Regions from separate parts of the Streptomyces sp. NRRL S-920 genome, predicted to be linked through region 2. Evidence: predicted binding sites of a transcription regulator. Region 2 holds the regulator's gene; the other holds the start of a gene.
What was found. The regulator HrcA, encoded in region 2, represses chaperone genes, less so after heat shock. The targets are predictions, from matches to a motif close to TTNGCACTCNGNNNNNCNGAGTGCNAA.
Positions count from the first base shown of each region.

Region 1: the regulator HrcA is predicted to act here: its motif matches at 10,659-10,685, upstream of groL (chaperonin GroEL).

Region 1 is NZ_JODF01000058.1:16,438-32,331, forward strand. It holds gene IG54_RS0130060 (ROK family protein) at 1-586, opposite strand, end outside; gene IG54_RS0130065 (beta-propeller fold lactonase family protein) at 800-1,843, shown strand; gene IG54_RS0130070 (SIS domain-containing protein) at 1,886-2,779, opposite strand; gene IG54_RS0130075 (ABC transporter substrate-binding protein) at 3,037-4,254, shown strand; gene IG54_RS0130080 (DUF3263 domain-containing protein) at 4,264-4,518, shown strand; gene otsB (trehalose-phosphatase) at 4,538-5,410, shown strand; gene IG54_RS0130090 (alpha,alpha-trehalose-phosphate synthase (UDP-forming)) at 5,466-6,890, opposite strand; gene IG54_RS0130095 (glucosyl-3-phosphoglycerate synthase) at 6,943-7,887, opposite strand; SAM riboswitch class I at 8,042-8,170, shown strand; gene thrC (threonine synthase) at 8,188-9,483, shown strand; gene IG54_RS0130105 (ubiquitin-like small modifier protein 1) at 9,580-9,855, shown strand; gene IG54_RS0130110 (cold-shock protein) at 10,292-10,495, shown strand; gene groL (chaperonin GroEL) at 10,814-12,439, shown strand; gene IG54_RS0130120 (esterase/lipase family protein) at 12,534-13,808, opposite strand; gene IG54_RS0130125 (hypothetical protein) at 14,088-14,441, opposite strand; gene IG54_RS0130130 (glycosyltransferase) at 14,492-15,688, shown strand; gene IG54_RS0130135 (DUF397 domain-containing protein) at 15,691-15,894, opposite strand, start outside.
Region 2 is NZ_JODF01000018.1:120,262-136,155, reverse strand. It holds gene IG54_RS0115935 (macrolide family glycosyltransferase) at 1-588, opposite strand, end outside; gene IG54_RS0115930 (adenosine deaminase) at 739-1,740, opposite strand; gene IG54_RS0115925 (ribonuclease Z) at 1,776-2,681, opposite strand; gene IG54_RS0115920 (histidine triad nucleotide-binding protein) at 2,697-3,050, opposite strand; gene IG54_RS0115915 (S41 family peptidase) at 3,118-6,327, opposite strand; gene IG54_RS0115910 (hypothetical protein) at 6,410-6,871, opposite strand; gene IG54_RS0115905 (16S rRNA (uracil(1498)-N(3))-methyltransferase) at 7,078-7,824, opposite strand; gene IG54_RS0115900 (nitronate monooxygenase) at 7,821-8,894, opposite strand; gene dnaJ (molecular chaperone DnaJ) at 9,180-10,316, opposite strand; gene hrcA (heat-inducible transcriptional repressor HrcA) at 10,317-11,333, opposite strand; gene IG54_RS0115885 (MBL fold metallo-hydrolase) at 11,534-12,277, shown strand; gene IG54_RS0115880 (DUF3097 domain-containing protein) at 12,313-13,188, shown strand; gene hemW (radical SAM family heme chaperone HemW) at 13,397-14,629, opposite strand; gene IG54_RS0115870 (SpoIIE family protein phosphatase) at 14,866-15,894, opposite strand, start outside.

The DNA.
Region 1 (15,894 bases), on a different contig from region 2:
CCCTGCTGACCGCGGCCGCGGAGGCCAGGCGCTCCAGGCAGCCGCGCTGGCCGCAACCGCACGGGGGCCCGTCGGGGCGTACGACGATGTGGCCGATCTCGCCGGCCGAGCCGTGGGCGCCGGGTTCGATGACACCGCCGATGCCGATGGCGCCCGCGATGCCGGTGCCCAGGGGTACGAACAGGAAGCGGTCGGCGCCCTTGCCCGCGCCGAGGCGGCCCTCGGCGAGGCCGCCGGTGCGGACGTCGTGGCCGAGGGCCACGGGGACGCCTGCCAGGCGGGCGCTGAGGAGGTCCCTCAGGGGGACGTCGCTCCAGCCGAGGTTGGCCGCGTAGACCGCGATGCCGCGGGCGGCGTCGACGATGCCGGGAACGGCGACGCCCGCCGCCGCGGCGGGTTCGCCGAGGTGGGCGATGCCGTGGGCGCGGAGGTCCGCCGCGAAGTCGAGGATGGACGCGACGACCGCTTCGGGGCCGCGGTCGCGGCCCGTGGGACGGCGGGCCTCGTGCAGCAGGGTGCCGTCCGCCCCTACCAGGGCGGCCTTCATTCCGGTGCCGCCCACATCGAGGGCGATGACGTGTCTCACGGATACAGTCTCGCCCGTCACCCCTTGAAAGGTCTAGTCCACCTGTCGCTGGTGTCATATGACACCCGCAAGTATGCGAATTGGCCAATTTGCCGCAAACCAGCCATGCGAAAGGACGAATCCATGCCCCGGACGGTGCGGGGACACGCGGACCGGGCGTTTGACCGGGCGCGTTCGTCCCGGCCTCCCCCCACAGCCGCAGAGGTAGCCCCCATGGTGAGACTTTCCGCAGGCAGCCGACGCTGCCGTGTCCGTCTGGTCCGTCTGGCGCTCGGGTCCGCGCTCGCCGCCATGGCGTGCGCTTCCGCCGCCGCGTCCACCGGGCCGCTCCCGCAACCGCGGCCCGCGTCGAAGGCGGCCCACAAGGACTTCCCGATGCGCATCGCCGCGTACGTGGCCAACAGCGGCTCCGGGACCGTCTCCGCCGCCGACGTCCGCCTGGAGCGGCCCGTCGCCACCACGACGGTGGGCACCGGGCCGACCGGCGTGGGCGCGGCCCCCGACGGCTCGCACGTGTACGTGGCCAACGGCGTGTCCGACTCGGTCACCTTCATCGAGACGGTCAGCCGCAAGGCCGTGGCGACCGTTCCGGTCGGGTCCTATCCGTTCTCGGCCGCTCCGAGCCGGGACGGGCGCTGGGTGCTCGCGGCGAACTGGGGCAGCGGCAACGTCTCCGTCATCGACACCGCGAGCCGCCGGGTCATCGCGACGCCCGCGGTCGGTGAACTCCCGCACAGCGTCGCCACCTTGCCCGACGGGACCGCCTACGTCACCAACAGCGGCAGCAACAACGTCACCGTCCTGTCCAAGGGGCACGAGCCCGTGGCCCGGATCCCCGTCGGCGACTTCCCCAGCGGGATCACCTCCACCGTGCGGGGGGACAGGGTCTACGTGGCCAACACGGGCGCCGGGAGCATCTCCGTCATCGACCCGGTCACCCGCAAGGTGACGGCCACCTGGCCGGTCGGCAAGGCCCCGCTCGGCCTGGGACTCAGCCCCGACGGGCAGCGGCTGTACGCCGCGGATTCCGGGGCCGACGTACTCCTCGTCATCGACACCGCGACCGGCGGTGTCCTCTCCCGGGTGCCCGTGGGCAAGACCCCGCAGGGCGTGGCCGTCAGTCCGGGCGGCAGCCGGGTCTGGGTCACCAACGAGGACTCCGACACCGTCTCCGTGGTCGACCCGGACCTCACGAAGGTACGGACGACCCTGCGCACCGGCCACCAGCCCGAGGGCATCGCCATCACCCCGAGGTAAGGGCATCGCCCTCACCCCGAGGTAGAAGTGGCCGGGCGCGGTCTAACTGAGGATCACGCTCCGCGTCAGATTCCGCGGCCGGTCCGGGTCGAAGCCGCGGGATTCCGCCAGCGCCACCGCCAGCCGCTGCGCGCGGATCAGGTCCGCCAGGGGGTCCGCCTCCTGGCGGGCCACCAGTTCGCCGCCGACCCGGGCCACGTCACCGGCGAGGCCCTCCGGCAGCGTGCCGAACATCCACGTCACGCGGCCGGGGCCGGTGATGGAGATCGGACCGTGGCGGTACTCCATCGCCGGGTACGACTCCGTCCAGGCGCCCGCCGCCTCCCGCATCTTCAGCGCCGCCTCCAGCGCGAGACCGTACGTCCAGCCGCGCCCGAGGAACGTCCACTGCTCCGCCGAGACCACCGCGTCCGGCAGCGGCTCCGTCACCGCCAGCTCCGCGTCCACCGCCGCCTCCGCCAACGACTTCACGCCCGGGACGTCACCGAGCCCGGCCCGCAGGAAGGCGAGCGCGGTCGTGGCGAAGCGGGTCTGGACGACCGACCGCTCGTCCGCCCAGTCCAGGACCGCCACCGCGTCCGCCGCGTCCATCACCGGGGTCTTCGGGTCGGCGGTCAGGGCGAGGGTCGGGACCGTGCCCTTGAGCCGGCCGAGCAGTTCGAGGACCTCCGTCGTCGTGCCGGACCGAGTGATCGCCACCACCCGGTCGTAGCGCCGCCCGGCCGGGAACTCCGACGACGCGAAGGCGTCCGTCTCGCCCTGACCGGCGGCCTCGCGCAGAGCCGCGTACGCGATCGCCATGAACCACGACGTCCCGCACCCGGTGACGGCGACCCGCTCACCCGGCTCGGGGAACCCCGTGAAGGAGGCCGCCGCCTCCGCCGCCCGGTGCCAGCAGGCGGGCTGAGTGGCTATTTCTGCTGCGGTACGCGACATGCGGCAAGGCTCCTCGTCGTGCGGGACGTGAACGTGACGTGCTTAGCAGGCCGGGGGCGGGGGCTGCAATGGCCGCCCGTTGCACAAGTGATACTGGGCTGGTGTAGACCTTGTGTTCGGACCCGGGGGAAACTCGGGGGAAAATCGCAGTTCGACAGCGGTGGGGCGCACCGGCCCCGGTGCGCGAAAGCAACGAGGGTGGGACAGCTGTGCAGCGGCGCGTGACAGGACTGACCGCGGCGGTGGCCGTACTGGGCATGGCGGGCGTTCTCGCCGGCTGCGGCGGGCCGGGCGACTCCGGTGACGTCACCCTCAAGCTGGTGGCCGCCGACTACGGCGACTCCGCGGCGAACAGTTCCAAGAAGTACTGGGCCAAGGTCGTCGAGGGGTTCGAGAAGGACAACCCCGGCATCGACGTCGAGGTGACCGTCCACTCCTGGAACGACGTGGACCGCGAGGTCAAGGAGATGGTCAAGAAGGGCGAGGCCCCTGACCTGGCGCAGATCGGCGCGTACGCCGACTACGCCGCGCAGGACAAGCTCTACGAGGCCGACGAGCTGCTCTCCATCGCCACCCAGGCCGACTTCATGACCCCGCTCGCCCGGGCCGGCGAGGTCCACCGCATCCAGTACGGCATGCCGTTCGCCTCCTCCACGCGCCTGCTCTTCTACAACACCAAGCTCTTCAAGGACGCGCACCTCACCCCGCCGCGGACCTGGGACGAACTCCAGAGCGCCGCCAAGGCGCTCAAGGCGCGCGGCGTGAAGATCCCGTACGCGCTGCCGCTCGGTCCCGAGGAGGCGCCCGCCGAGACGCTGATGTGGATGCTCAGCGGCGGCGGCGGTTACACCGACGAGGTCGGCTCGTACGACATCGACTCCAAGCAGAACGCCAAGACGTTCGCCTGGCTCAGGGACGAACTCGTCGGCAAGGGCCTGACCGGGCCGACGCCCCCCGCCGAGATGAACCGCGCCGAGGCGTTCGCGGCGTTCTCGCGCGGCGACGTCGGCATGCTCAACGGCCACCCCACGCTGATGAAGATGGCCGCCAAGAAGGGCGTGAAGTTCGGCATGGTGCCGGCGCCCGGCGTCAACGGCAAGGCGCAGGCCACGATGGGCGTCGCCGACTGGATGATGGCGTTCAAGCAGAACGGCCACCGCAAGGAGGCCGGCAAGTTCCTCGACTACGTCTACAGCGAGAAGAACGTGCTCGACTTCTCCAACGAGTACGACATCCTGCCCGTGACGAACTCCGCCTCCGAGGCGATGGCCAAGGACCGCGGCCACACCGAGCTGGGCAAGTTCCTCAAGGAGCTGCCGACCTCGCAGCTCTACCCGGTGGGCAAGACGTCGTGGGCGCAGGTCTCGGCGTCCATCAAGCAGAACATCGGCAGGACCGTCGACAAGAACGGCAACCCCGCCTCGATCCTCGGCCAGATCCAGAACAAGGCGGCGACCGCGGAGAACGCGGAATAGCGTGGCCGCATGACCGACCAGGAACCCGCTCAGGAACCCGCGGGCCTCTCCGCGCGCGATCGCGCCGTACTCGCCCTCGAACGGCGCTCCTGGCCCGGCCCGGGGGCCAAGGAACGTGCCGTCCGCGAGGAGCTGGGCATGGTGCCCGTGCGCTACTACCAGCTCCTGAACGCCCTCCTCGACGACCCCCGCGCCCTCGCGCACGACCCGATTACGGTCAATCGGCTGCGCCGGGTAAGGGAGTCACGGCGCGAAGAGCGCTGACGCGGTTAAGGTCGGGCCCATGGGTGACCCTACGTACGCACAGCCCGACCGGGCCGGACGTCCCGGCCTGCCCGAACCCGTGACGTCCGCCGGGCGGGACGGCCTCGCCGCGCTTCTCGCGCGGCCCGACCGGTCCGTCGTGGCCCTCGACTTCGACGGCACGCTCGCCGCGATCGTGCCCGACCCCGAGCAGGCCCGCGCCCACCCGGACGCCGTGCCCGCGCTCGCCGCGCTCGCCCCGCGCCTGCGGTCCGTCGCCGTGGTCACGGGCCGCCCGGCGGGCGTCGCCGTGCGCTACGGCGGCTTCGCGGGCGTGCCGGGCCTCGAACACCTCGTGGTCCTCGGGCACTACGGCGCCGAGCGCTGGGACGCGGTCACCGGCACCGTCCAGGCGGCCGAGCCGCACCCCGGGGTCGCCGCCGTGCGCGCCGAACTTCCCGGGTTCCTCGACGCGATCGACGCCTGGCGCGGCACCTGGATAGAGGAGAAGGGCCGCGCGGTGGCGGTCCACACGCGCCGCGCGCGGGACCCGCAGGCCGCCTTCGACGCGCTGCGCGCACCGCTCGCCGAGCTGGCGCACCGGCACGGTCTGATCGTCGAGCCGGGCCGCATGGTCCTGGAGCTGCGCCCGCCGGGCATGGACAAGGGCGTGGCCCTCGCCGCGTACCTGCGGGAGGTCGGCGCCGAGTCCGTGCTCTACGCCGGCGACGACCTGGGCGACCTGCCCGCCTTCGCCGCCGTGGAGAAGCTCCGCTCGGACGGCATGGCGGGCCTGCTGGTGTGCAGCGGCAGCGCGGAGGTCGCGGAGCTGGCGGACCGCGCGGACCTGGTGGTGGACGGCCCCGGGGGAGTGGTGGCTCTCCTCAACTCCCTCGCGGGACACGTGACCTGACAGTTCGGGGCAAACGGGTGGGTGGGTGGGAGAGCACCCGCCGCGGAGCGGCGGTCTAGGGACGATCGCCGGTCAACGCGTGCAACTGCTCAAGGAACCACTGCGCGGGCGGCAACGCCGTAGCCGCCGCGGCGAGCCGCTTGGTCCGCTCGGCGCGCTCCCCGACCGGCATGGAAAGCCCCGCGTGCAGCGCGGCGGCCGTGGCCGATACGTCGTAGGGGTTGACCGGAATCGCGTCCTCGCCCAGCTCCTCGAACGCCCCCGCCTCCCGCGAGAGCACCAGCGCGCACCCCTCGTCGGAGACGACGGGCACCTCCTTCGCGACGAGGTTCATGCCGTCCCGGATGGGGTTGACCAGCGCCACGTCCGCGAGCCGGTAGGCCGCGAGCGAGCGCGCGAAGTCGTCGTCGACGTGCAGGAGCACCGGCGTCCAGCCCGGCGTCCCGTACGTGGAGTTGATCTCCTCGGCGACCCGTGAGACCTCCGCGGTGTACTCCCGGTACACCGCGAGGTCCTGCCGCGAGGGGTAGGCGAAGGCGACGTGGACGACCCGCTCGCGCCACTCGGGGCGGGTCTCCAGCAGCTCGCGGTAGGCCAGCATGCCCCGCACGATGTTCTTGGACAGCTCCGTCCTGTCCACCCGCACGATCGCCCTGCGGCCCTCGCCGATCTGCTCCCGCAGCGTCGCCATCCGCTCCTCGACGTCGTCCCGCCGCGAACGCTCCCGCAGGAAGTCCGCGTCGGCACCGAGGCCGTGCACCCCGATCCGCGTCCCCGACGTCCCGCCGAGCAGCCGCACACAGCACTCCGTGAACGCGTCCGCCCACCGCCCGGTGAGGAACCCGAGCCGGTCGGCGCCGAGCATCCCGCGCAGCACCTGCTCGGCCACGTCGTCCGGCAGCATCCGGAAATAGTCGGCCGGCGCCCACGGGGTGTGCGAGAAGTGGCCGATTTTCACGTCGTCGCGCAGCTCGCGGAGCATCCCGGGCACCAGCGTCAGGTGGTAGTCCTGCACGATGACCGAGGCCCCGGGCGCGGCCTCCGCGGCCAGCGCCTCGGCGAACGCCCGGTTGTACGTCTCGTACGCCTCCCACTGCGCGCGGAACTCCGGGCCGAACGCCGGTTCCAGCGGCGTCTGGTACAGCATGTGGTGGACGAACCACAGGACCGAGTTGGCGACGCCGTTGTACGCCGCCGCGTGCACGCCCTCGTGCGAGCCCGCGTCGATGTCGAGCATCCGCACGCCCGGCTCGCCGACGCCGCGCCGCACCGCCTCCCGGTCGCCCTCGCCGAGCGCCGCGCACACCCACAGGGCGGCGGGGTCGTCGGGGGAGTCACCGATGGCGCTCAGCCCGGAGACGAGACCGCCGCCGCCGCGCCTGGCGGTCAGCTCCCCGTCCTTCCCCACGGAGTACGAGACGGGGCCGCGGTTGGACGCGACGAGTACCTGCGCTGCTGCTGTTCGGGGCTCGGACACCATGTGGCAAAACGTAGCCCGTCCCGGGGCCGGGCAAACGTACGACCGGGGCCGGTCACGCCACGCGTCGGTGCGCGTACTCCGCGATACCCGTCATCGGCGGCCGCTCCTCCGTGTCCACCGCGTACGTCCGCGGCACGAAGCCCCGCTCCCCCCGCTCGAACTGCGTCAGCTCCGGGCGTACGAGGTGTCCGCGCGCGAGCCGCACCTGAGCCGTCCGGTAGATCGCCGCCGCCATCCGCCCGAGCGCCTGCCCGTCCTGGTGGCGGTGCTTGCGCACGCCGACGTCCACCTGCGCCAGCGCGTCCAGGCCGGCCGTGTGCAGCGCGTCGACGAGCAGGCCCAGCTCCACGCCGTACCCGACGGGGAACGGCAGCCGCTCCAGGAGGGACCTGCGGGCCGCGTACTCGCCGCCCAGCGGCTGGACGAACCCGGCGAGCAGCGGCCAGTGCATGTTCAACAGCGGGCGCGCCATCAGCTCGGTGACCCGGCCGCCCTGGCCGGTGGCCTCGCCGAGCGGACGGTCGTACATCGCCTTCACGAAGGCCACGTCGGGATCGGTCAGGAGCGGGCCCACGATCCCCGAGACGAAGTCCGCGGAGAACTCCCTCAGGTCCGCGTCGACGAACGCGACGATGTCACCGCTCGTCACCAGCAGCGAGCGCCACAGCACCTCGCCCTTGCCGGGCAGCGGCGCGATGCGCGGCAGGATCTCGTCCCGGTGCACCACCTTGGCGCCCGCCTCCCGGGCCACCTCGGCCGTCCGGTCCGAGGAACCGGAGTCGATCACCACCAGCTCGTCGACCAGCGAGACCTTCTCGACCAGCTCGCGGCGGATCTCGGCGACGATCGCGCCGACCGTCTCCTGCTCGTCCAGCGCGGGCAGCACGACGCTCACCGACGCGCCGGACGCGCGCTTGGCCGCGGCCAGCCGGTCCAGCGGGCGGTCGGCGACCGACCAGGAACGCCTGCTCAGCCAGCGCTCGGCCTCTTCCAGCACGGTCGGAGTCCTCCCGTATGTGATCCATCTCGCGGTTCGGACGACTATCTCAAGGGTCCGGGGCTTCGGTTACAGTCTTGAACAACGCCGGTGACCATCGCATGTCGGGGTCACCGCCGCGTGAGATCAACAACTGAAACCCACAATCGAATACCGCTCATCCAGAGGGGCAGAGGGATACGGCCCGTTGAAGCCCCGGCAACCCTCCCGCCGACCGCGAGGTCACGGTGGGGAAGGTGCCAATTCCGTCTCGCGGCGAGATGCGCCGCGGGGAAGATGAGGAGAAAGGGCCTCGCCTCCATGGCTGTGCAGACCGTCGCCACCGAAAGCACCACCTCTTCCGTAGACCTCGGTCCCGCCTCAGGACTCTCCTGCCGGGAATGCGGCACCAAGTTCCCGCTCGGCCCGATCTTCGCCTGCGCCGAGTGTTTCGGACCCCTCGAAGTCGCGTACGACCTTCCCCTCGGCGACCCGGAAGCCCTGCGCAAGCGGATCGAGGCGGGCCCCGCCAACATCTGGCGCTACGCCCCGCTCCTGCCCGTCCCCGCCGACGTCGCCGACAAGCCGAACCTGAACCCCGGCTGGACCCAGCTCGTCAAGGCCGACAACCTCGCGCGTGAACTCGGCGTCGAACAGGGCAAGTTGTTCGTCAAGGACGACTCCGGAAACCCCACGCACTCCTTCAAGGACCGCGTCGTCGCGCAGGCGCTCGAAGCGGCCAGGGCCTTCGGCTTCACCACCCTCTCCTGCTCCTCCACCGGCAACCTCGCGGGCGCCGTCGGCGCCGCCGCCGCCCGCGCCGGCTTCAGGTCCTGCGTGTTCATCCCGCACGACCTGGAGCAGGGCAAGGTCGTCATGGCCGCGGTCTACGGCGGTGAACTCGTCGGCATCGAGGGCAACTACGACGACGTGAACCGCTTCTGCTCCGAGCTGATCGGCGACCCGCTGGGCGAGGGCTGGGGCTTCGTCAACGTCAATCTTCGGCCGTACTACGGCGAGGGTTCCAAGACCCTCGCGTACGAGATCTGCGAGCAGCTGGGGTGGGAGCTGCCGGATCAGCTCGTCATCCCGATCGCCTCGGGCTCACAGCTCACGAAGATCGACAAGGGTCTGAAGGAGCTGATCGCGCTCGGCCTCGTGGCCGATAAGCCCTACAAGATCTTCGGCGCCCAGGCGGAAGGCTGCTCGCCGGTGTCGGCCGCCTTCAAGGCCGGTCACGACGTCGTGCGCCCGCAGAAGCCGAACACCATCGCGAAGTCGCTCGCGATCGGTAATCCCGCGGACGGGCCGTACGTGCTCGACATCGCGCGGCGCACGGGCGGGGCCGTGGAGGACGTGAACGACGAGCAGGTCGTCGACGCGATCAAGCTCCTCGCGCGGACCGAGGGCATCTTCGCGGAGACCGCGGGCGGTGTGACGGTGGGCGTCACCAAGAAGCTCGTCGAGGCGGGGCTGCTCGATCCGTCCCTCACCACGGTCGTGCTCAACACCGGGGACGGTCTGAAGACGCTGGACGCTGTCGCTGAGACGTCGCAGGCCACCGCGACCATCAAGCCGAGCCTTGAGGCGTTCCGCTCCGCGGGGCTCGCCAACTGAGGTTGTTGCTTCCCTGCGGGACGGCTGTGGCTGGTCGCGCAGTTCCCCGCGCCCCTGACGGGGCGCCCCCATCCCCGTATTTCTGAGGTGAACCCCATGAGCGTGAACGTTCGTATCCCCACCATCCTGCGCACCTACACCGGCGGCAAGGCCGAGGTCGCCGCCGAGGGGAGCACCCTCGGTGAGGTCATCGCCGATCTGGAGAAGAACCACACCGGCATCGCCGCCCGCGTCCTGGACGACCAGGGCAAGCTGCGGCGCTTCGTCAACGTGTACGTGAACGACGACGACGTCCGCTTCGAGCAGGGCCTGGAGACGGCCACCCCGGACGGCGCCGGCGTCTCGATCATTCCGGCGGTCGCCGGCGGATGATCTACCGGCGGATGATCTATTTCCGCAACTTTCCTGCGTAACCAGAATTGCCCCCTCCGGAAGACAAACGGAGGGGGCAATTCTGGATGGTTGAGCGCGGTACAGTTGGGAAAGGCGCTTCTCCGTTTGTGCCGAGCGCATATACGAACTCGGCCCCGGTTCGACAAGAAGCAGCCAAAGCGAGCCACCCTTTTGAGCCGCATGTGCCATTTGTCGGGCCCGACTTGCCCCGGCTTCTGGCGAATTCTCCGCATATTCCCGTTCGCGGCTGCTCAGAATTCTCGTCCGATTGACCTGTTGCAGAGGGCAGTTGGACAGATACATTCAGCGGCGGTCGACGCGTTCCGGCGCACACCCCCAACCAGTGGGGGGTGAGGTCTGACCCGGGTCCGCGAAGTGCGGGTCTGTGCAAGGGCCAGTAATAGGGGAGTTAGGCATGGCTCAGGGCACCGTCAAGTGGTTCAACGCGGAGAAGGGGTACGGCTTCATCGCGGTCGACGGTGGTGCGGATGTTTTCGTCCACTACAGCGCGATCCAGATGGACGGTTACCGCACCCTTGAAGAAGGTCAGCGAGTCGAGTTCGAGATCTCGCAGGGCCAGAAGGGTCCGCAGGCGGACATGGTCAAGCTCGCCGTCTAGCTCGGCGCGACCGACCACCGAAGCAAGCATCGCGAGGGGCTCGTATCCCATGGGGGTACGGGCCCCTCGTGTGCGCCCGCGCGCCCGCGGGTAGGACCGGAGCGCCCGGCGGGATCCGGGAGAGGCGCTTGCACTCGCAGGGGTCGAGTGCTAATCATTGGGCTTAGCACTCTCCCAGTGAGAGTGACAGAACTTGGATCGGGCCGGTGAGGTCCGCAGGCCGAGTGGGGCAAGGAACCACAAGGTTTGCAGGCCGTCCGTCGCGGGCACTGACGTCGATCCGGAGCATGCCACCCCTGTCCGGGAGGACCACTTCACATGGCCAAGATCATCGCGTTCGACGAGGAGGCACGGCGCGGCCTCGAGCGCGGCATGAACCAGCTCGCCGACGCCGTCAAGGTGACCCTGGGCCCCAAGGGTCGCAACGTCGTCCTCGAGAAGAAGTGGGGCGCCCCCACGATCACCAACGATGGTGTGTCCATCGCCAAGGAGATCGAGCTCGAGGACCCGTACGAGAAGATCGGCGCCGAGCTGGTCAAGGAGGTCGCGAAGAAGACGGACGACGTCGCCGGTGACGGCACGACGACCGCGACCGTCCTGGCCCAGGCCCTGGTGCGCGAGGGTCTGCGCAACGTGGCCGCCGGTGCCAACCCGATGGCCCTCAAGCGCGGCATCGAGAAGGCCGTCGAGGCTGTCTCCGGTGCCCTCCTTGAGCAGGCGAAGGATGTCGAGACCAAGGAGCAGATCGCTTCGACGGCCTCCATCTCCGCCGCCGACACTCAGATCGGCGAGCTGATCGCCGAGGCCATGGACAAGGTCGGCAAGGAAGGCGTCATCACCGTCGAGGAGTCCCAGACCTTCGGTCTGGAGCTGGAGCTCACCGAGGGTATGCGCTTCGACAAGGGCTACATCTCGGCGTACTTCGCCACCGACATGGAGCGTATGGAGGCGTCGCTCGACGACCCGTACATCCTGATCGTCAACTCCAAGATCTCCAACGTGAAGGACCTCCTTCCGCTGCTGGAGAAGGTCATGCAGTCGGGCAAGCCGCTGCTGATCATCGCGGAGGACGTCGAGGGCGAGGCGCTGTCCACGCTCGTCGTCAACAAGATCCGTGGCACCTTCAAGTCCGTCGCCGTCAAGGCCCCGGGCTTCGGTGACCGCCGCAAGGCCATGCTCGGCGACATCGCCATCCTCACCGGTGGCACCGTCATCTCCGAGGAGGTCGGCCTCAAGCTGGAGAACGCCGGTCTCGACCTGCTCGGCCGCGCCCGCAAGGTCGTCATCACCAAGGACGAGACGACCATCGTCGACGGCGCCGGTGACAGCGACCAGGTCCAGGGCCGCGTCAACCAGATCCGCGCCGAGATCGAGAACAGCGACTCGGACTACGACCGCGAGAAGCTCCAGGAGCGCCTGGCGAAGCTCGCGGGCGGCGTGGCCGTCATCAAGGCCGGTGCCGCGACCGAGGTCGAGCTGAAGGAGCGCAAGCACCGCATCGAGGACGCCGTTCGCAACGCGAAGGCGGCCGTCGAGGAGGGCATCGTCGCCGGTGGTGGCGTGGCCCTCATCCAGGCCTCCGCCGTCTTCGAGAAGCTTGAGCTGGAAGGCGACGAGGCCACGGGTGCCGCCGCTGTGAAGCTGGCCCTGGAGGCCCCGCTGAAGCAGATCGCGGTCAACGCCGGCCTCGAGGGCGGTGTCGTCGTCGAGAAGGTGCGCAACCTGACCGTCGGCCACGGCCTGAACGCCGCGACGGGTGAATACGTCGACATGATCGCCGAGGGCATCCTCGACCCGGCGAAGGTCACGCGCTCCGCCCTTCAGAACGCCGCGTCCATCGCCGCGCTGTTCCTCACCACCGAGGCCGTCATCGCCGACAAGCCGGAGAAGGCGGGCGCTGCCCCGGCCGGCGGCGGCATGCCGGGCGGTGACATGGACTTCTGATCGACCTCTGGTTGATCACTGTCCTGACGTACCGAGGGCGGCACTCCTTCTCCGGAAGGGGTGCCGCCCTCGGGCGTTTTCCGGCGCGCTCCGGCTACGGCAGCCGGTCCATGATCCAGGCGCAGAGTTCCTCGGTGACCAGGGTGTGGCCCTCGTTCTTCGAGGCGCAGCGGAACTCGTCCAGTTCGCTCAGTTCGTCCTCGGCGGCCGTGATCGGTTCGTACAGCTTCTCGTGGGTGTCGATGTCGCGCAGGGCGATCGCGCTGACGGTCGGGACGAAGCAGTGGGCGCGGACGTCGGCCTGGGAGCCGAGTCCGATGAGTGCGGGGATCTTGTTCAGCTCGTCGGCGAGGATGCCGAAGCCCTCCAGGGTGCCGCCGGGGGCGCCGTCGATCTCGGGGATCCCCGAGGTGCGGATGCGGGGCTTGCGCAGGGTCACGACCCGCAGCTGGGCGACGAGTTGGTCCTCGCCGACGGACTGGGTGTGCAGGTGGGTGCCGGTGATGGCGAGGCCCTTGCCGTGGAAGGCCTTCTCGCCCGGCCGGACGCCGTTGCTCTGCCCGATGCGTACGCCGTTGGCCACGCCGATCTTCTTGGGCCGCTTCGGCCAGCCGCCGACGCGCTCCAGCTCGGCGAGGAACGTGCCGCGCTCCTTGTCCGTCTCGGGGCTGTCGTCCCACTCGGTGATGTGCTGCCACAGCAGCTGGCGGGCGGCCGGGCTGTTGATCTGCTCCGAGAAGGCCGCGTTGAGGCGCCGGATGTAGTGCGCGAACGACTGGAGGGCGAGCGGGATCCAGGCGCCGCGGTGCGGACTGTCGTAGGAGAAGTACAGGGCGGTCTGGTGGTCGTTGTCCGGGCCGCCGTCGTGTTCCATTTTGGCGAGCGCGTAGCGGGTGACGAGGCCGCCCATGCTGAAGCCGCCGACGGTCAGCGGGTGGTCGCCGTCGCGCCGCGCGATGGCCTCGCGGATGGCGGCCCGCGCGACCTTGGCGTTGTCGAGGATGGACGCGCCGCGATCGTCGAAGCCGAGCAGGACGACGTCGTAGCCGCGGCGGCGCAGTTCGCCGACGAACGGGTACGGGCCGCGCTCCAGGATCTCCCAGGAGTAGTCGAGGTCGCTCGGACCCGAGGCGAACCCGTCGCCGAGGATGACGGGCCGGGTCAGCCCGCGCGCCCGGTCGGCGAGGTACACCCAGGCCCGCCCCTCGGGCAGCGCCCACTCGTCGTCCGGCTCGGGCGCGGCGGCGGGCGCCTCCCGGGCCTGCCGCGGCCCCGGGGCGAGGATGACGCGGGCGGCGGCTCCGAAGGCCTCGGAGATACGCCGGGCGTCGGCTTCGGTGAGGGCGTCGGGGTGGTTGGGGTCGGTCATGGAGGGTCCCCTCGGGTCGGTCCACCGGTGCTGGTGCCGTTCGGCGCCATCTTGGGTACGTGCGTCGGCTGCCGACAGTCGGCCGGGGCCCTTTCGGACAGGGCGGGTTCGGCCGTTTACGGGTGGGGCGGGAGGGGGCTCGCGGCGCCGGCCAGGCACGGCTCGTCGGCGGCGGCCGGCGCGAGGGGGACGCCCCGGCGGCGCGTCGGCCAACTCGGGGTGCGGGGCGGGGCCTCGGGGCGCGGGGAAGGGGCGGAAGTCTGTCGCGAAGCCATGCGTCTAGAGCGTGGTCACGTCGGCCTGGAACAAGGGCATGCCCATCAGGGTGCGGATGCGGCTGGTGGAGTAGATGTGGGTGCCCGTGTGCAGGGCGCGCAGGAAGCCGAGGATGTCGTGAGGCCCGTACGTCTCCTCGGAGTCCGCGACGCGCAGGGGAAGCTCCCAGACCGTGCACTCGTCGGGGATGGCGTCGCAGGGGCCCGTGACGACACGGATGACGGCGAGGGCGGGCGGCGCGGGCAGGACGCCCTTGATGAACTGGTCGCCGCCCAGGGGCTGGTGGAGGTGCTGGCGCAGCAGTCGGGTGATGGCCGCCTGCTGCTGCGCGATGTCTTGATGCGGGGAGGTTGGCACAATCCCCCACTAAAGCCGGTATCGGTGCCAGCGCAAGTGGGGGTTGTGGGATGCGTGTCGTGTTGTCGACGTACGGGTCGCGGGGGAGTGTCGAACCGATAGCCGTGCTTGCGGCGCGGTTGCGGGAGAGGGGGGCCGAGGTCCGCGTCTGCGCGCCGCCCGACGGGGAGTTCGCGGGGCGGCTGCGGGAGGTCGGGGTGGAGGCCGTGCCGGTCGGGCGGCCGGTGAGCCCGTTGGTGGCGTCGGTGGCGCCCGGGTCCGCGGCGGGCCTCGCGGAGCGTGTGGCCGAGTTGATGGATGCCCAGTTCGAGACGGTCGGTGCCGTCGCCGAGGGGTGTGACGTGCTGGTGGCCACCGGGCCGCTGCCGGTCACCGCCGGGGCGCGGTCCGTCGCCGAGAAGCTCGGTATTCGTTACGTACACGCGAGCCATCAGCCCGTCGTCCTGCCCTCGCCGCACCGCCGTCCGCCCGCGCGGCGCGGACAGCCGCTGCCGCCGGGCGTGACCGACAACCAGGCGCTGTGGGACCGGGACGCCGAGATCGCCGACACGATGTTCGGCGAAATGCTCAACTCCCGGCGGGATGCGGCTGGTCTGCCCCCGGTGACCGGCGTCCGCGACTACGCCTTCAGCGAGCAGCCCTGGCTGGCCACGGATCCCGTTCTGTCCCCATGGCGGCCGACGGGCCTGGACGTGGTGCAGACCGGCGCCTGGGTGAGGGCCGACGAACGGCCGCTCCCTGATGATCTGGTGGGGTTCCTGGAGGACGGGGCTCCGCCCGTGTACGTCGGCTTCGGCAGTACGCCGCTGAGTGATCCGAAGGCCGTCTCCCGCGCCGCGATCGACGCGGTTCGCGCGCAGGGGCGGCGGGTCGTCCTGTCGCGGGGCTGGGGCGGGCTGGCCCCCGTCGACGGCGTCGGGGACTGTTTCGTCGTCGGCGAGGTCAATCAGCGGGAGCTGTTCCGCCGGGTGGCCGCCGTCGTGCACCACGGCAGCGCGGGCACGACGACGGTCGCCGCCTTGGCCGGGGTGCCTCAGGTGGTGGTCCCCCAGGGCGCGGACCAGCCGTACTGGGCCGACCGGGTGGCCGACCTCGGCATCGGCGCGGCGTCCCCGGCCTTCGACTCCCTGTCGGTCGCGCTGGGGGCCGCCCTGTCCGCCGGGACGCGTTCCCGGGCGACCGCCGTCGCCGGCACGGTGCGTGCCGACGGGGCGGCGGTCGCCGCGGGGAGGCTTCTCGCGGGGTGAGTTCAGCCGCGCTTGACGTCCGCGATGAACGCGGACCAGCTTGCGGCGCGGAATACGAGGGGTTGGCCCTCGGGGTCCTTGGAGTCACGGACGGGCACGATCTCGGGGTGCCCGTCAGCAACCTCTAGGCAGTTGCCGCCCTCGCCTCCACTGTGGGTGGACTTGCGCCAGGTCTCGGCGACTTCCAGGCAGTCGCCGCCGCTGCC
Region 2 (15,894 bases):
CGGCTGCATGGCCCGCGGGATCGTGGCCAGCGCCCGCGGCGGTACGCCGGAGAACCGGCCGACGTCGAGCGTGGTGGCCCCGCACCCGGCGAGCCAGTCCTTGAAGCGGGCCTCCAGGGCAGCGGCCCCCGGCAGCCGCGCGAGGGCCGCGCCGATGTCCTCCTGGTAGCCGCCCCAGGCCACATAGGTCGGCGACAGCTGCACGAGCGGCCGCCCCTGGGCCTCGGCGAGCGCACGGGCGACGTACGCGCCGACGTCGTAGAGGTAGAGGTCCGCGGGGTCGTCGTCGTACGCCGCGCGCAGCCGCGGGAGCACCGCCATCGCGTCGTCGAGGAAGAGCGCGCCGACCTCGATGGGGTCGTCGGGCCAGATGTTGTCGCGGTGCGGGAGCGTCGAGTCGTACGGGACGAGTTCGGCGCCGGTGGGCTCGATCAGGTGGGCGGCGGCCGGGTCGTTGGCGTACGTGACGCGGTGGCCGCGTGCGGCCAGCTCACGGACGATCTCCAGGCTGGGCAGCACATGGCTGACCATCGGGACGCCGATCATGGCGATATGGGCACGGCGGCGGGCGGGGCCACGGGATGGCATGAGGGATCCTTCGGCGACAGAAAGCTACGGATGCGGACACGGCGGGCCGCCGCCTCGGCCCCGAAGGGCGGGCGGGGCCACGGGAGGCCGTGTCAGCCGTAGATCTGCGCGATGGTGTCCATGCCGGGACCGTAGCCCCGGGCCCGTCGGTCAGTCGAACGAATAAGCCTCGACCTCGGCGAGGTAGCGCGCCCGCAGCGCCTCGTCGGCGGCGTCCCGGTCGAGGAAGGCCGCCTCGAAGGAGTTCCGCGCCAGGGTGCGCAGCCGCTCCTGGTCGATGCCGAGCGCCTCGCGGACGGCGTGGAAGGTGTCGTCGACGTACCCGCCGAAGTAGGCGGGGTCGTCGGAGTTGACCGTGCACATCAGTCCGGCGTCCATCATCCGCGCCAGCGGGTGCTCCTCAAGTACGTCGATGGCGCGCAGCCGGACGTTCGACAGCGGGCACAGGGTGAGCGGCACCCGCTCGCGGACCAGGCGCTCGACCAGCTCCGGGTCCTCCATGCAGCGCAGCCCGTGGTCGATGCGCTCGACGCGCAGCAGGTCCAGGGAGTCGGTGATGTAGGCGGGCGGGCCCTCCTCGCCGGCGTGGGCGACGAGCCGCAGGCCCAGCGCGGCGGCGGCCTCGTACACCTCCTTGAACTTGGCCGGCGGGTGGCCGACCTCCGCCGAGTCGAGGCCGACGCCGATGATCCGGTCGAGGTACGGCTCGGCGGCCCGCAGGGTCTCCATCGCGGACTCGGCGGACTGGTCGCGCAGGAAGCACATGATGAGCCGGGTGGAGACGCCGTGCCGCTCCTCGCTCCGGTCCAGCGCGCGGGCCAGGCCCTCGATGACGGTGGCGAGGGGCACGCCGCGCGCGATGTGCGCCTGGGGGTCGAAGAAGATCTCCGCGTGCCGTACGCCCTGGGCGGCGGCGCGCGCGAGGTAGGCGTCGGCGAGGTCCTCGAAGTCGGCCTCGGTGCGCAGCACGGCCATCAGGCCGTAGTAGAGGTCGAGGAAGGACTGGAGGTCGTCGAAGAGGTAGGCCTTGCGCAGCTCCTCGGTGTCGGCGTAGGGCAGTTCGACGCCGTTGCGCGCGGCGAGTTCGAAGGCGAGTTCGGGTTCGAGGGTGCCTTCGATGTGGAGGTGGAGTTCGGCCTTGGGGATCGGCATGGTGCGGTCTCGCTCGGGTCGTTCGGGTGGGGGGTTCAGGTCCGCTTGGGCAGCGGGACGCGCAACAGGTCGCGCGCGATGGTCAGTTCGCCGTCGAACCCGGCGGCGCGGGCCTGCTGTTCGTAGCACCCGGGATCGGAGTAGCGCTGGCTGAAATGCGTCAGTACGAGATGCCGCACCCCCGCGTCGACGGCGACGCGCGCCGCCTGACCGGCCGTCAAGTGGCCGTGGTCGATGGCCAGTCGCTCGTCCTCGTCGAGGAACGTCGACTCGATGACGAGCATGTCGCAGCCCTCGGCGAGCGCGTACACGCCGTCGCAGAGCCGGGTGTCCATCACAAAGGCGAACCGCTGGCCGCGCCGCACCTCGCTGACCTCTTCCAGTGTGACGCCGCCGAGGACGCCCTCCTTCTGGAGCCGCCCGACGTCGGGTCCCCTGATGCCGCGCTCGGCGAGCAGCCGGGGCAGCATGCGGCGTCCGTCCGGTTCGGTCAGGCGGTAGCCGTACGACTCGACGGGGTGGGAGAGCTTCATCGCGTCGAGGGTGTACGAGGGGGCGGCGGCCAGCGGCCCGTCGGCGGCGACCGGGGCCTCGGTGAGCGCCACGGTCTCGCGGTAGGCCGTGGCGTACCGCAGCCGGTCGAAGAAGCGCTGCCCCGAGGCCGGGAAGTGGGCGGTGACCGGGTGCGGGACCCGGTCGAGGTTGATGCGCTGGATCACCCCGGCGAGGCCGAGGGAGTGGTCGCCGTGGAAGTGCGTCACGCAGATGCGGTGCAGGTCGTGGGCGGCGACCCCGGCGCGCAGCATCTGCCGCTGCGTGCCCTCGCCGGGGTCGAAGAGGATGCCCTGGCCGTCCCAGAGCAGGACGTAGCCGTTGTGGTTGCGATGCCGGGTCGGGACCTGGCTGGCGGTGCCGAGCACCACCAGTTCACGTGCGGACAAGAGGTGGTGGCCCCGCTATCCGGGAGGCCACTGGAGGCCGCGGCCGCCCAGGACGTGCGCGTGCGCGTGGAAGACGGTCTGACCGGCGCCCGCACCGGTGTTGAAGACGATGCGGTAGCTCTCCGCGCCCTCCTCGGCGGCGACCGCCTGGGCCTCCCGCAGCACGTCCGCGGCGATCTGCGGCTCGGCGGCGGCCAGCGCGGCGGCGTCGGGGTGGTGCGCCTTGGGGATCACCAGGACGTGGGTCGGTGCCTGGGGGTTGATGTCGCGGAAGGCGATGGTCGTCTCGGTCTCCCGCACCACGGTCGCCGGCACCTCACCCACGGCGATCTTGCAGAACAAGCAGTCGCTTCGCGCTTCGCCCGCCATGGGTCCGGCCTCCTCGTGAACAGTGATCGGTACGCACGGAATGCTATCCCTCGCCGCGGCGCGGGGCCTATGGCGCCCCGGGGAGGTCCGGCGCCGTCTTGGCGGGGTTCTCCGCGAGGACGGCGAGCGCGATCCGCACGGCCTCGTCCAACTGCGGGTCGCGGCCCGCCGCGTAGTCGTCCGGGGTGGTCACGACCTCGACGTCGGGGGCGACGCCGTGGTTCTCGACGCCCCATCCGGGGCCCTCCATCCAGAACGCGTACTTCGGCTGGGTCACCAGCGTCCCGTCGACCAGGTGGTAGCGGCTGTCGATGCCGACGACGCCGCCCCAGGTGCGGGTGCCGACGACGGGGCCGATGCCGAGCGCCCTGATCGCGGCGTTGACGATGTCGCCGTCGGACCCGGAGAACTCGTTGGCGACGGCGACGACGGGGCCGCGCGGCGCGTCCAGGGGGTAGCTGAGGGGCCGTGAGCCGCGGGGCAGGTCCCAGCCGACGACGCGGCGTGCCAGCTTCTCCACGACGAGCTGCGAGGTGTGCCCGCCGCCGTTCTCGCGGACGTCCACGACCAGGCCCTCGCGGGCGACCTCGACGCGCAGGTCGCGGTGGATCTGGGCCCAGCCGGGCGCCTGCATGTCGGGGACGTGGAGGTAGCCGAGGCGGCCGCCCGAGCGCTCGTGGACATGGCGCCGCCGGTCGGCGACCCAGGCGTGATAGCGCAGGGGCTCCTCGTCGTCGACGGGGACCACCACGGCGTGCCGCGGGTCTCCGCCGCCCGACGGCGAGACGGTCAGTTCGACGGGCTTGCCCGCGGTGCCGACGAGGAGCGGCCCGGGGCCCGTGACGGGGTCGACGGGCCGGCCGTTGACCTCGATCACCGCGTCCCCCGGGCGGACCGCGACGCCGGGGGCCGCGAGCGGCGACTGCGCGGCGGGGTCGGAGGTCTCCGAGGGGAGGATGTGGTCGATGCGCCACTGGCCGTCGGCGCCGCGCGAGAGGTCGGCGCCGAGGAGGCCCTGGCGGTGGACGGAGCCGCCGCCCCCGCCGGGGGTGACGTACGCGTGCGAGGTGCCCAGTTCGCCCTGGACCTCCCAGAGCAGGTCGACGAGGTCGTCGTGGGTGGCGACGCGGTCGAGCACCGGGCGGTAGCGCTCCAGTACGGCGTCCCAGTCGACGCCGCCCATGTCGGGCCGCCAGAAGTTGTCCCGCATGAGGCGGCCCGCCTCCTCGTACATCTGGCGCCACTCGGCGGCCGGGTCGACGGTGTGGCGGATCCGGGAGAGGTCGACGGTGATGTTCGACTCGCTGTCCTCGTCGCCGGAGGCCCGCCGGTCGCTGGGCACCACCTTCAGCTTGCCGTCCGTCCACAGCAGGACCCGCTTGCCGTCGCCGCTCACCGCGAAGTGGTCGGCGTCGGCGGCCAGTTCCTCCACGTGGCGCTGGGCGAGGTCGTAGCGCTCCAGCTCGCTGTGCGGCTCCGGGTCGGCGGGGGTGGCCCGGGAGGCGCCGAGCACGCCGCGCACCGGGTGGCGCAGCCAGAGCAGGCCGTCCTTGGCGGCGCGCAGCGTGGTGTAGCGGGCGGCCTCGACGGGGAAGGGGACGATGCGGTCGGCGAGCCCGTCGAAGTCGATGCGGGTGACGGGCGCGCCCTCGCTGTCGGGTGTCTCGGCGCCGGGGCTGTCCTGCCCCTCGAAGGGCCTGCCGTGCCGCTGCGGCCCGAAGGGGGAGGGGGTGGCCGCGGCGAGGGTGATCAGGTAGGGCCGTGAGCCCCCGACGAAGGCGAGATCGAACACGTGCTCGTCGTAGACCGGGTCGAAGGCGCGGGCCGACAGGAACGCGAGGTGCTTGCCGTCGAGGGTGAACGCGGGCGCGTAGTCACGGAAGCGCAATGGGGTCGCCTCGGACACCGACAGGTCGGCGGTGTTGGCGAGTCTGAGCTGGCGCAGCGGGCGCGGGCCGGGGTGGGACCAGGCGAGCCAGGCGGAGTCGGGTGAGAAGACGAGCCCGGTGACCTCGCCGTCCGCGCTGCGGTCGACCTCGCGGACCTCGCCGCTCTCCCGCTCGACGAGCAGGACGCGCCCGTCGTGCGAGGCGACGGCGGCGCGGCCGCCGTCCGGTGACATGGCGAGCGAGAGGACCCGGCCGAGCTGTCCCGCGGCGAGCCTGCGGGGGGTCGCGCCGGGCGCGGGGCCGGTGGCGGGGGCGAATTCCAGCGCCTCGTCGCCCTCGGCGTCGGTCACCCACACCACGTGCTCCTCACCGGCCACGCGGAAGGTGCGGGGCAGCCGGGCGCGCACCCCCGGCGTGGCGGCGAGCGCGCGGGCGGGCCCCTCGCGGTGGGTGATCCAGTGCACGGAGCCGCGCACGGATACGGCGCTGCCGCGGCCGGTGTGGTCGGGCGCGGCGGCCCCGAACCAGCGGGCGGCGGACACGGGGTGCGGCTGGAGGTCGGCGCGCTGGCCGCCGAGGCGGATGTCGAGGCGGCGCGGCTCGGCGCCGGACAGGTCGTTGAGGAGCCAGAGCCGACCGGCGCTCGTATAGATCACGCGGGTGCCGTCGGTGGCGGCGTGCCGGGCGTAGAAATCGTCGATGGGCGTGTGGCGGCGCAGGTCGGAGCCGTCGGGCAGCGAGGAGTACAGGGCGCCGACGTCTTCGTGGTCGGAGAGGAAGGCGATGCGGTCCCCCACCCACAGCGGGTACTCGATGTTCCCGTCGAGGTCCGCGTGCAGGCGTACGAATTCGGCGTCCGCCGCCTCGCGGATCCACAGCTTGCCCGCGGTGCCGCCGCGGTACCGCTTCCACCAGGCGGCCTCGCGGCCCATGGGGGCGGAGAGCAGCAGGACCTGCCCGTCGGGGCCGTGCGCGGCGTCGCCGACCAGGCCGTAGGGCAGGGTGGCCGCGGGGCCGCCGTCCAGCGGCACGGCCCGCGCCCAGCTGCGGCGCAGGGAGGCCTGGCCCGCCGCGCTGACGGCGAGGACCTGCCCGTCCGGGGTCCAGCCGCGCACGCCCGTCTTCCATGTGCCCCAGTACGTCAGCCTCTTGGCGGGGCCGCCGTCGACGGGCGCGATGTGCACCTCGGGTGCCCCGTCGCGGGTGGACGTCCAGGCGACGGTCGTGCCGTCCGGGGAGAAGCGGGGGTGGTTCACGGGCATGTTGTCGGCGCTCACCCGCCAGGCGCGGCCCCCGTCGAGGGGGGCGACCCAGACGTCGTCCTCAGCCGTGAAGGCGGTCAACTCGCCGTGGATGTGCGGATACCGGAGGTACGCAGTCTGAGTCACACCACCCAGCCTAGGCAGGCAGCGGGCGGCCCGGCAGCGGTTTGGATCACTTCGTCCCCGGCCGCCCGCCGGTGCCCGCCGGTCACTTCCCCGGGGCGCAGTCGCAGGTCGCGGGCGGCGGCGGGGTGACGGTCACCGTGACGGTGGTGGTGGGGCCGGGCTCCGGCTCGTCGTGGGAGGGCGGCGGGGAACCGGACGGCGGGGAGGGCTTGCCGTCGCCGTCGCCGTCGTCCGCCCCGCAGTTGCCGAGGACGTCGACCTGGAACCACTCCTTGCCCTCGACCTTGGCGGTGAGGTTGCCGCGTACGCACTTGCCGTCGACGACGGCGCGCACCTTGCCCGTGATGGTGATGTCCTTGCCGCCCTCGGACTCGCCCTGGCAGTCCACCTCGACGACGGACTCGGGCGTCGGAGCGCCGCTCTTGGGCGTCACCCGGTCCTGGTAGCGGGCCGTGCAGCTGAGCCACGCCACGTCGAGACGCTGTCGCTCCAGCGCCTTTGTGCCCATCTCGTCGACGGTGAGCGCGACCGCGGAGGTGTTCAACCCCCCGCCTACGGGCTCACACGCGCCGGCCCCCAGCGCGGCGGCGCCGACGAGCCCGACGGCGCCCAGGATGGGCCTTCGCCGTTTCCATACGTTCCGCTGCTGTAACCGCCTCAATGCCCCCATAGGCGGCAGGGTGCCACCCCGTGCGCCGGTGCGGTAGACCGCTTGCGGCCATCTGTCGACCCGCGCCCGCCGGGCGGGTGTCAGGACCAGCGGCCGGTGCGTCCGAGGAGCAGCGCGGTCGCCGCGGTCCCTGCGGTCGACGTACGCAGCACGCTGCGCCCGAGGCGGTACGGCTTGGCGCCCGCCTCGGCGAAGGCCGCCAACTCGTCCGGGGAGACGCCCCCTTCGGGCCCGACGACGAGAACGATCCGCCCGCTCGCCGGCAGTTCCGCGGTGGCCAGCGGCTCGCTGCCCTCCTCGTGCAGGACGGCCGCGAAGTCGGCGTCCGCGAGGAGGGCGGCGACCTGCTTGGTGGACGCCGCGTCCGCCACCTCCGGGAAGCGCACGCGGCGCGACTGCTTGCCCGCCTCGCGCGCGGTGGCCCGCCACTTGGCCAGCGCCTTGAGGCCGCGCTCGCCCTTCCACTGCGTGATGCAGCGCGACGCGGTCCACGGCACGACCGCGTCGACGCCGGTCTCCGTCATGGTCTCGACGGCGAGTTCACCGCGGTCGCCCTTGGGCAGCGCCTGGACGACGGTGATCCGCGGCTGCGCCTCGGGCTCCTCGGCCACGGAGCCCATCGTCACCACGAGCCGGTCCTTGCCCTCCGTCTCCAGGACCACGCACTGCGCCCACCGTCCGGCGCCGTCGGTCAGGACGACGTCCTCACCGGCGCGCAGCCGCTTCACGGAGACGGCGTGCCGCCCCTCGGGCCCATCGAGTACGTACCGTCCGCCGCCGCGCACATGCGCGTCGAACCGCTCGACGACAAACACGGGGGCGGTCACGCCGCACCGTCCCGCGTCGACGCGCCCTGGGCCTCGGCCAGTTCGGCCGCGAGGACCTCCACGAGCTGTCCGGCGGGCAGTTCCCTGGCGAGCCGGTGGCCCTGCCCGGCCCAGAGCGCCATGCCCTGCGCGTCACCGGCCTTCGCGGCGGCCTTGCGCAGGCCGCTGGTGAGGTGGTGCACCTGGGGGTAGGCGGCGGGCGCGTACGGGCCGTGCTCGCGCATGAAGCGGTTGACGAGGCCGCGCGCGGGCCGCCCGGAGAACGCCCGGGTCAGCTCGGTCCGCAGGAACATCGGATTGGTCATGGCCTGCTTGTGCAGGTGGTTGGCGCCCGACTCCGGGGTGACCAGGAACGCCGTGCCGAGCTGAGCGGCGTCCGCGCCGGCCGCGAGCACCGCGGCGATCTGCGCGCCGCGCATCAGGCCGCCCGTGGCGACGATGGGAATCTGCGCGGTCTCGCGGACCTGCGTGATGAGGGAGAGCAGCCCGATCCCGGCGCCGTCGGCCTCGGGGTTGTCCTTGTGGGTGCCCTGGTGCCCGCCCGCCTCTATGCCCTGCACGCAGACGGCGTCGGCACCGGCCCACTGGGCGGCCTGGGCCTCCTCGGGCGTGGTGACGGTGACGACGGTGACGGTGCCGACGCGCGCGAACGAGTCGAGGACGTCGCGGGTCGGGCAGCCGAAGGTGAAGGAGACGACCGGCACCGGGTCGTCGAGCAGGATCGCGAGCTTGGCGTCGTACCCGTCGTCGCGCCCGCTGTCCGGGTCGCCGAGCTGCGTCTCGTACCAGGTGGCCTCACCGGCGAGCTGGCTGCGGTACACCTCGACGGCCGCGGCGTCCGCGTACTCGGGCTGCGGCATGAAGAGATTGACGCCGAAGGGCCGCGAGGTCAGGCCCCGCACCTGCTTGACCTCCTGGTACATCCCGTCGGCGGTCTTGTACCCGGCGGCGAGGAACCCCAGCCCACCGGCCTCGGAAACGGCCGCGACCAACTGCGGACAGGAGGCACCGCCCGCCATGGGGGCCTGCACGATCGGAAGGCGACACAGCTCGGTCAACACGGAGGACATAACGGCATCGTGCCACGCCCCCACCCCCCAACCGAACCACCCCCCACAAGGGGCACGGGGGAAGCCCGTAAGGGCCGCAGGGGAAGCCCCGCAAGGGGCGCACGGGAGGCCCCGTAAGGGGCGCGGGGCTGTGACACAAGCGGCTCCGCCGCGGGGCGCGAGCAGCCCCGTAAGGGGCGCGGGGAACTGCGCGAGCAACCACAACGCCCCCGCAGAAGGCCAACAAAGCGCCCCCGGCACGGGAAGAATCCCGCCACCGGGGGCAGAGCGACACCGCCCAAGGCGCTACCGCCCGTTAAACGCATCCTTCAGCCGAGAGAAAAGCCCCTGCTGCCCCGGCTGAAACTGCCCCGTAGGCCGCTCCTCGCCCCGCAGCTGCGCAAGCTCCCGCAGCACCCGCTCCTGCTCGGGATCGAGCTTCGTCGGCGTGAGCACCTCGACGTGCACGATGAGGTCACCGCGCCCACCGCCCCGCAGATGCGTGATGCCACGCCCGTGCAGCGGGATCGACTGCCCGGACTGGGTGCCGGGGCGGATGTCGACCTCCTCCATGCCGTCGAGCGTCTTCAGCGGCACCTTCGTGCCGAGCGCCGCCGCCGTCATCGGGATGGTGACCGTGCAGTGCAGGTCGTCGCCGCGCCGCTGGAAGACGTCGTGCGGCAGCTCGTGGATCTCGACGTAGAGGTCACCGGCGGGCCCGCCACCGGGCCCGACCTCGCCCTCGCCCGCGAGCTGGATCCGCGTGCCGTTGTCCACACCGGCGGGGATCTTCACCGTCAGCGTCCGGCGCGAGCGGACGCGGCCGTCACCGGCGCACTCCGGGCACGGCGTCGGCACGACCGTGCCGAACCCCTGGCACTGCGGGCACGGCCGCGAGGTCATGACCTGGCCGAGGAAGGACCGCGTGACCTGCGACACCTCACCGCGGCCGCGGCACATGTCACACGTCTGAGCGGACGTGCCCGGCGCGGCACCCTCACCGCTACAGGTCGTACACACCACGGCGGTGTCGACCTGGATGTCCTTGGTGGTCCCGAAGGCGGCCTCGTCGAGGTCGATCTCCAGCCGGATCATGGCGTCCTGTCCGCGACGCGTGCGCGAGCGCGGTCCGCGCTGCGACGCCGTCCCGAAGAACGCGTCCATGATGTCGGAGAAGTTGCCGAAGCCACCGGCGCCGAAGCCGCCCGCGCCTCCGCCGCCCGCCTGGGACAGGGGGTCGCCGCCGAGGTCGTAGACCTGCTTCTTCTGCGGGTCCGACAACACCTCGTACGCGGCGTTGATCTCCTTGAAGCGCTCCTGAGTCTTCGGGTCCGGATTCACATCCGGGTGAAGCTCACGCGCCAGCCTCCGGAAGGCCTTCTTGATCTCGTCCTGGGAAGCGTCGCGGCGCACGCCGAGTACGGCGTAGTAGTCCGTGGCCACTTACGACTCCGCCAGGATCTGTCCGACGTAACGTGCCACTGCGCGTACTGCTCCCATCGTTCCCGGATAGTCCATGCGGGTCGGTCCGACCACGCCTAGTTTCGCGACTGCCTCGCTCCCCGAACCGTAGCCGACCGAGACCACGGAGGTGGAGCTGAGGCCCTCATGGGCGTTCTCATGACCGATCCGTACGGCCATGCCCGAATCCTGCACCTCACCAAGCAACTTGAGGAGCACGACCTGCTCCTCAAGGGCTTCGAGAACGGGCCGGATCGTGAGGGGAAAGTCATGTCCGAAGCGGGTGAGATTGGCGGTCCCGCCGATCATCAGCCGCTCCTCGGTCTCCTCGACGAGTGTTTCGAGGAGGGTGGAGAGGACCGTCGCGACCGTACCGCGGTCCTCGGTCTCGAAGCTCTCGGGCAGGTCCTGCACCAGCTGCGGCACGTCCGCGAAGCGGCGGCCCGCGACCCTGCTGTTGAGCCGCGCCCGCAGGTCCGCGAGCGACGTCTCACCGAAGGGCGCCGGACAGTCGATCATGCGCTGCTCGACCCGGCCCGTGTCCGTGATCAGTACGAGCATCAGCCGGGCCGGAGCGAGCGAGAGCAGTTCCACGTGCCGCACCGTCGACCGCGTGAGCGACGGGTACTGCACGACGGCGACCTGCCGGGTCAGCTGCGCGAGCAGCCGGACCGTGCGCCCCACCACGTCGTCGAGGTCGACGGCGCCGTCGAGGAAGTTCTGGATGGCGCGGCGCTCGGGCGCGGTCATCGGCTTGACGCCCGCGAGCTTGTCGACGAAGAGGCGGTAGCCCTTGTCCGTCGGGATGCGCCCGGCGCTGGTGTGGGGCTGGGCGATGAACCCCTCCTCCTCCAGCGCCGCCATGTCGTTGCGCACCGTGGCCGGGGAGACGCCGAGACTGTGCCGCTCGGTGAGCGCCTTGGAGCCGACCGGCTCCTCCGTCCCGACATAGTCGTGGACGATGGCGCGCAGCACTTCGAGCCTGCGTTCACTGAGCATCGCGCACACCTCCAGCCGTCATCCGTCGCGGTGGTCCCCTGCCTGGCACTCAACGCGGGTGAGTGCCAGCCTGTCAAAAGGTCAGTGTACGGCCGTCGGGTACGGCCCCGGCAAGGCCGGACGCCACCGAACCCCATCGAGCCGTCCGGGCCCGCCCGACCGGCCGTGCCGAGGCGCACCGCAGCGGCTAGCGTCACCGTATGGATGTGGAACCGGCATGGGAAGCCGCGGGCTGGGAACGGCTCGCGCCGCGGGTGGGCCGGTGCCGCCTGCCGGTGTGGGACTGCACGGCGGGGCTCGTCGTCGGCGACGACGCCGCTCTGATGATCGAGGCGGGGTCGAGCCTGGCGGAGGGCGCGGCGCTGCGGACGCGGGCCGGGGAGATCCTCGGCGGGGGCCGCCGCGTGACACATCTCGCGTTGACGCACCCGCACTTCGACCACGTCCTCGGGGCCGCGGCCTTCGCGGGGGTGGAGGTGTACGGCGCGGTGGGCATCGACACGGTGTTCGCCAGGGGCGCCGACGAGCTGCGGGCGGACGCGGTGCGGCACGGCGCGGACCCCCGGGCCGCGGCGGAGGCGGCGGACCTCCTCATCCACCCGCGCCACCTGGTGTCCGGCGAGTGGACGCTCGACCTCGGCGGCGGCGTGCAGGTCCTCCTCGCGAACGTGGGCCCCGGCCATACGGGCCACGACCTGGTGGTCCTGGTGCCCGGCGGCGACGGCGGGCGGGAGATCGTCTTCTGCGGCGACCTGGTCGAGGAGTCGGGTCAACCGCAGGCCGGTCCGGACGCGGTGCCCTCGCAGTGGCCGGCGGCGCTGGACCGGCTCCTCGGCCTGGGCGGGGAGGACGCGCGGTACGTGCCGGGGCACGGCGCGGTGGTGGACGCGGCTTTTGTCCGTGCGCAACGCGCCACACTGGCGGCTCGTTTCGGCGTGTCGTAGCGGGCGGTCCGCGCCTTCTTCCTATCGTCGGCGGAATGCGCCCACCCGTCTCCCGCCGCCACCCCGCCGAGGGCCCTTTGGGCCCGCAGCGCCGTATGTACTCCGCTGATCTCACGCCGCCGTGGAAGAAGCCGAAGCCCGTACCGGAGGTGGCGGCGGAGGCCGGCCTCGTGGTGGAGGAGCTGAGCACGGGTTTCTGCGGGGCGGTGATCCGCTGCGAGAAGACGGCGCAGGGCCCGACGGTGACGCTGGAGGACCGCTTCGGCAAGCACCGGGTCTTCCCGATGGAGCCTCGGGGTTTCCTCCTGGAGGGCAGGACGGTCACGCTCGTGCGCCCCTCGACGGCTCCGGCTTCCCCCGTACGTCCTTCTCGCACCGCGTCCGGCTCGGTGGCCGTCCCCGGGGCGCGGGCCAGGGTCGCCCGGGCCGGCCGCATCTACGTGGAGGGCCGCCACGACGCGGAGTTGGTCGAGAGAGTATGGGGTGACGACCTGCGCATCGAGGGCGTGGTCGTCGAATACCTGGAGGGCATCGACGACCTGCCCGCGATCGTCGCGGAGTTCTCCCCGGGCCCCGACGCGCGCCTCGGCGTCCTGGTGGACCACCTGGTCCCCGGCTCCAAGGAGTCCCGCATCGCGGCCCAGGTCACCGGCGCGCACGCCTTGGTGGTCGGCCACCCCTACATCGACGTGTGGGAGGCGGTGAAGCCGTCCTCGGTCGGCATCGAGGCGTGGCCCAGGGTGCCGAGGGGGCGGGACTGGAAGACGGGCGTGTGCGAGGCGCTGGGCTGGCCGTCGAACACGGGGGCGGCGTGGCAGCGGGTCCTGGGCTCGGTGCGCAGCTACAAGGACCTGGAGCCGGCGCTTCTCGGCCGCGTCGAGGAACTGATCGATTTCGTCACGCTCCCGTAGCGGGACCTGGCCCCTGGGCCTCGGGGCACTTTCACGACGTCTCCCACCCGCCCGTTTACCCCGCATCAACCACTCCCGCAGAGCCCACCCAGAGACCGAGCGGGCGGGTGGGAGAGCGAGCGCCGGGCGCCCCCGACGGGCAGAGGCGGTGGAGGCGCGGAGCTAAAGCCGCAGCCCCCGCGCCGCAGCCTCAGGCGCCCCGCCGGCATCAGTCGACCAGGTCCCGTACCACCCCGTCCGCCAACAAGCGCCCCCGCAACGTAAGCACCGCACGCCCGCCCTCGTAGGGCCCGGGCTCCAGCAGCCCCTCCGCCAGCGCCCGGCGCGCAGCCGAGAGCCCCGCCTCCTTGAGGAGGGAAAGCGGGCAGCCCTCGCGCAGCCGCAGCTCCAGCAGGATCCGCTCGACCCTGCGGTCCTCCGCGGACAGCACCTCCCGCCCGGCCCCGGGCGACCGCCCCGCCGCGAGGGCCGACGCGTACGCCCCGGGGTGTTTCACGTTCCACCAGCGCACGCCCCCGGCGTGGCTGTGCGCCCCGGGCCCGGCCCCCCACCAGTCGGCGCCCCGCCAGTACAGCTCGTTGTGCAGGCACCGGCCCGCCTCGGAGGTGGCCCAGTTGGAGACCTCGTACCACTCGAAGCCCGCGGCCCCCAGCACCTCGTCCGCGATCAGATACCGGTCCGCGTGGACGTCGTCGTCCGTCATCGGGACCTCGCCGCGCCGGATCCGCCGCGCCAGCTGCGTACCCTCCTCCACGATCAGGGCGTACGCGCTGACGTGGTCGGGACCGGCCCCGATCGCCGCGTCCAGCGAGGCCCGCCAGTCCTCGTCCGTCTCCCCCGGCGTGCCGTAGATCAGGTCGAGGTTGACATGGTCGAAGCCCGCCGCCCGCGCCTCGGCGACGCACGCCTCGGGCCGGCCCGGCGTATGCGTACGTTCGAGCACCTTCAGCACGTGCTGTCGCGCGCTCTGCATGCCGAAGGAGACCCGGTTGAAGCCTCCTTCGCGCAGCTCGCTCAGATACGCCGTGTCGACCGACTCCGGGTTCGCCTCGGTCGTGATCTCCGCGTCGTCCGCGAGCCCGAACTCGTCCCGGACGGCCGCCAGCATGCGTACGAGATCGCCCGCGGCCAGCAGCGTCGGCGTACCGCCCCCGACGAACACGGTCCGCACGGGCCGCGGGTCGTCGCCGAGGACCTTGCGGGCGAGGCGCACCTCGTCGACGAGGGTGTCCGCGTAGTTGTCGCGCGAGGCGAGCACACCGCCGGAGCCGCGCAGCTCGGTCGCGGTGTAGGTGTTGAAGTCGCAGTAGCCGCAGCGCGTGGCGCAGTACGGAACGTGCAGGTAGAAGCCGAGGGGGCGGGAGGCCGCGCCCTCCAGGGCGGACGCGGGCAGCGCGCCGTCCTCGGGCATGGGCTCACCATCGGGCAGTGCGGAAGGCATACGTCGATTGTCCCGCACCACGGGCCACCCCCCACCCAGCCCGGCACGAGACACGCCCCACCCGAGCCGCCACGGAACCAGCCCGCCCGAACCGCCACGGAACAAGCCCCACCCAGCCCGCCACGGAACAAGCGCTACCTGGCCGGCAGGGAACAACCCCCACCCGACCCAGCACGGAACACCCCCCACCAGCCCGCCCGAACCACCAGCGACCAGCCCGCCTAAAGCACCAGCGACTACTCCGCCTGAAGCACCAGCAACGCCATATCGTCATCCGGCGGCCGCTCCGAGAACTCATGTACGAGCCGACGGATCCGCTCCGCCACGAGCCCCGCGTCGAGCCCCGCGCAGTCCGCGAAGGCGCGTGCCAGGCCCTCGCCGTCGTCGAACTGGAGACGCCCCGCGCGCCGCTCGGTCACGCCGTCCGTGACGCACAGCAGCGTGTCGCCGGTCCGCAGGTCGAAGCTCTCGCTCGTGTACGTCTCGTCGTCGACGACCCCGAGCAGCATCTGCGGGGACGCCGCCGCCCGCACCTCACCCTCCGGCGACAGGAGCAGCGGCAGCGGATGCCCGGCGCACGCGATGGTGCAGCGCACGCCCCCTTCGTACGGGATCAGCTCGCCGTAGAGGAGGGAGAGGAAGCGGGAGGTGGCCCCGTCGGACGGCACGCCCCGGCCACCCGCGACGGCGACGACCGCGGCCGCCGCGTCCGCCGCCTCGGTCGCGTCGTCGAGGAGCAGTTGGTTGAGGCGGTCGAGGACCTCCGCGACCTGGTAGCCCTCGCGGGCGAGCAGCCGCAGCCAGGGCCGGGCGAGGCCGATGACGACGGCGGCCTCGGGCCCCTTGCCCTGGACGTCGCCGAGCGCGAAGCACCAGCGCCCGTCGCCCGCCTGGAACACGTCGTAGAAGTCGCCGCCGGGCCCGCCCTTGTCCCGCGGCTCGTACACGAGAGCGCTCTGGACGCCGGGGATCTGCGCGACCTTGCTGGGCAGCAGCCCGCGCTGGAGGATCTGGCTGATGTTGGCCTGGCGCTGGTAGCGGCGGGCCGTGCTGACGGCGAGGGCGACGCGGCGGCTGAAGTCCTCGATGAGGCCGGTGACCTCGTCGGGGAAGCGGACAAGGCCGACCCGGCCGATCAGCAGCGTGCCGAGCGTGCGGCCGCCCGCGGTCAGGCGGTACGCGAGTGCCGTGCCGGACGTCCCGCCCGCCGACGTATCGCCGGGCCAGGGGACGGGGCAGGCGCCCGAGCCCAGCGCTTCGGGCAG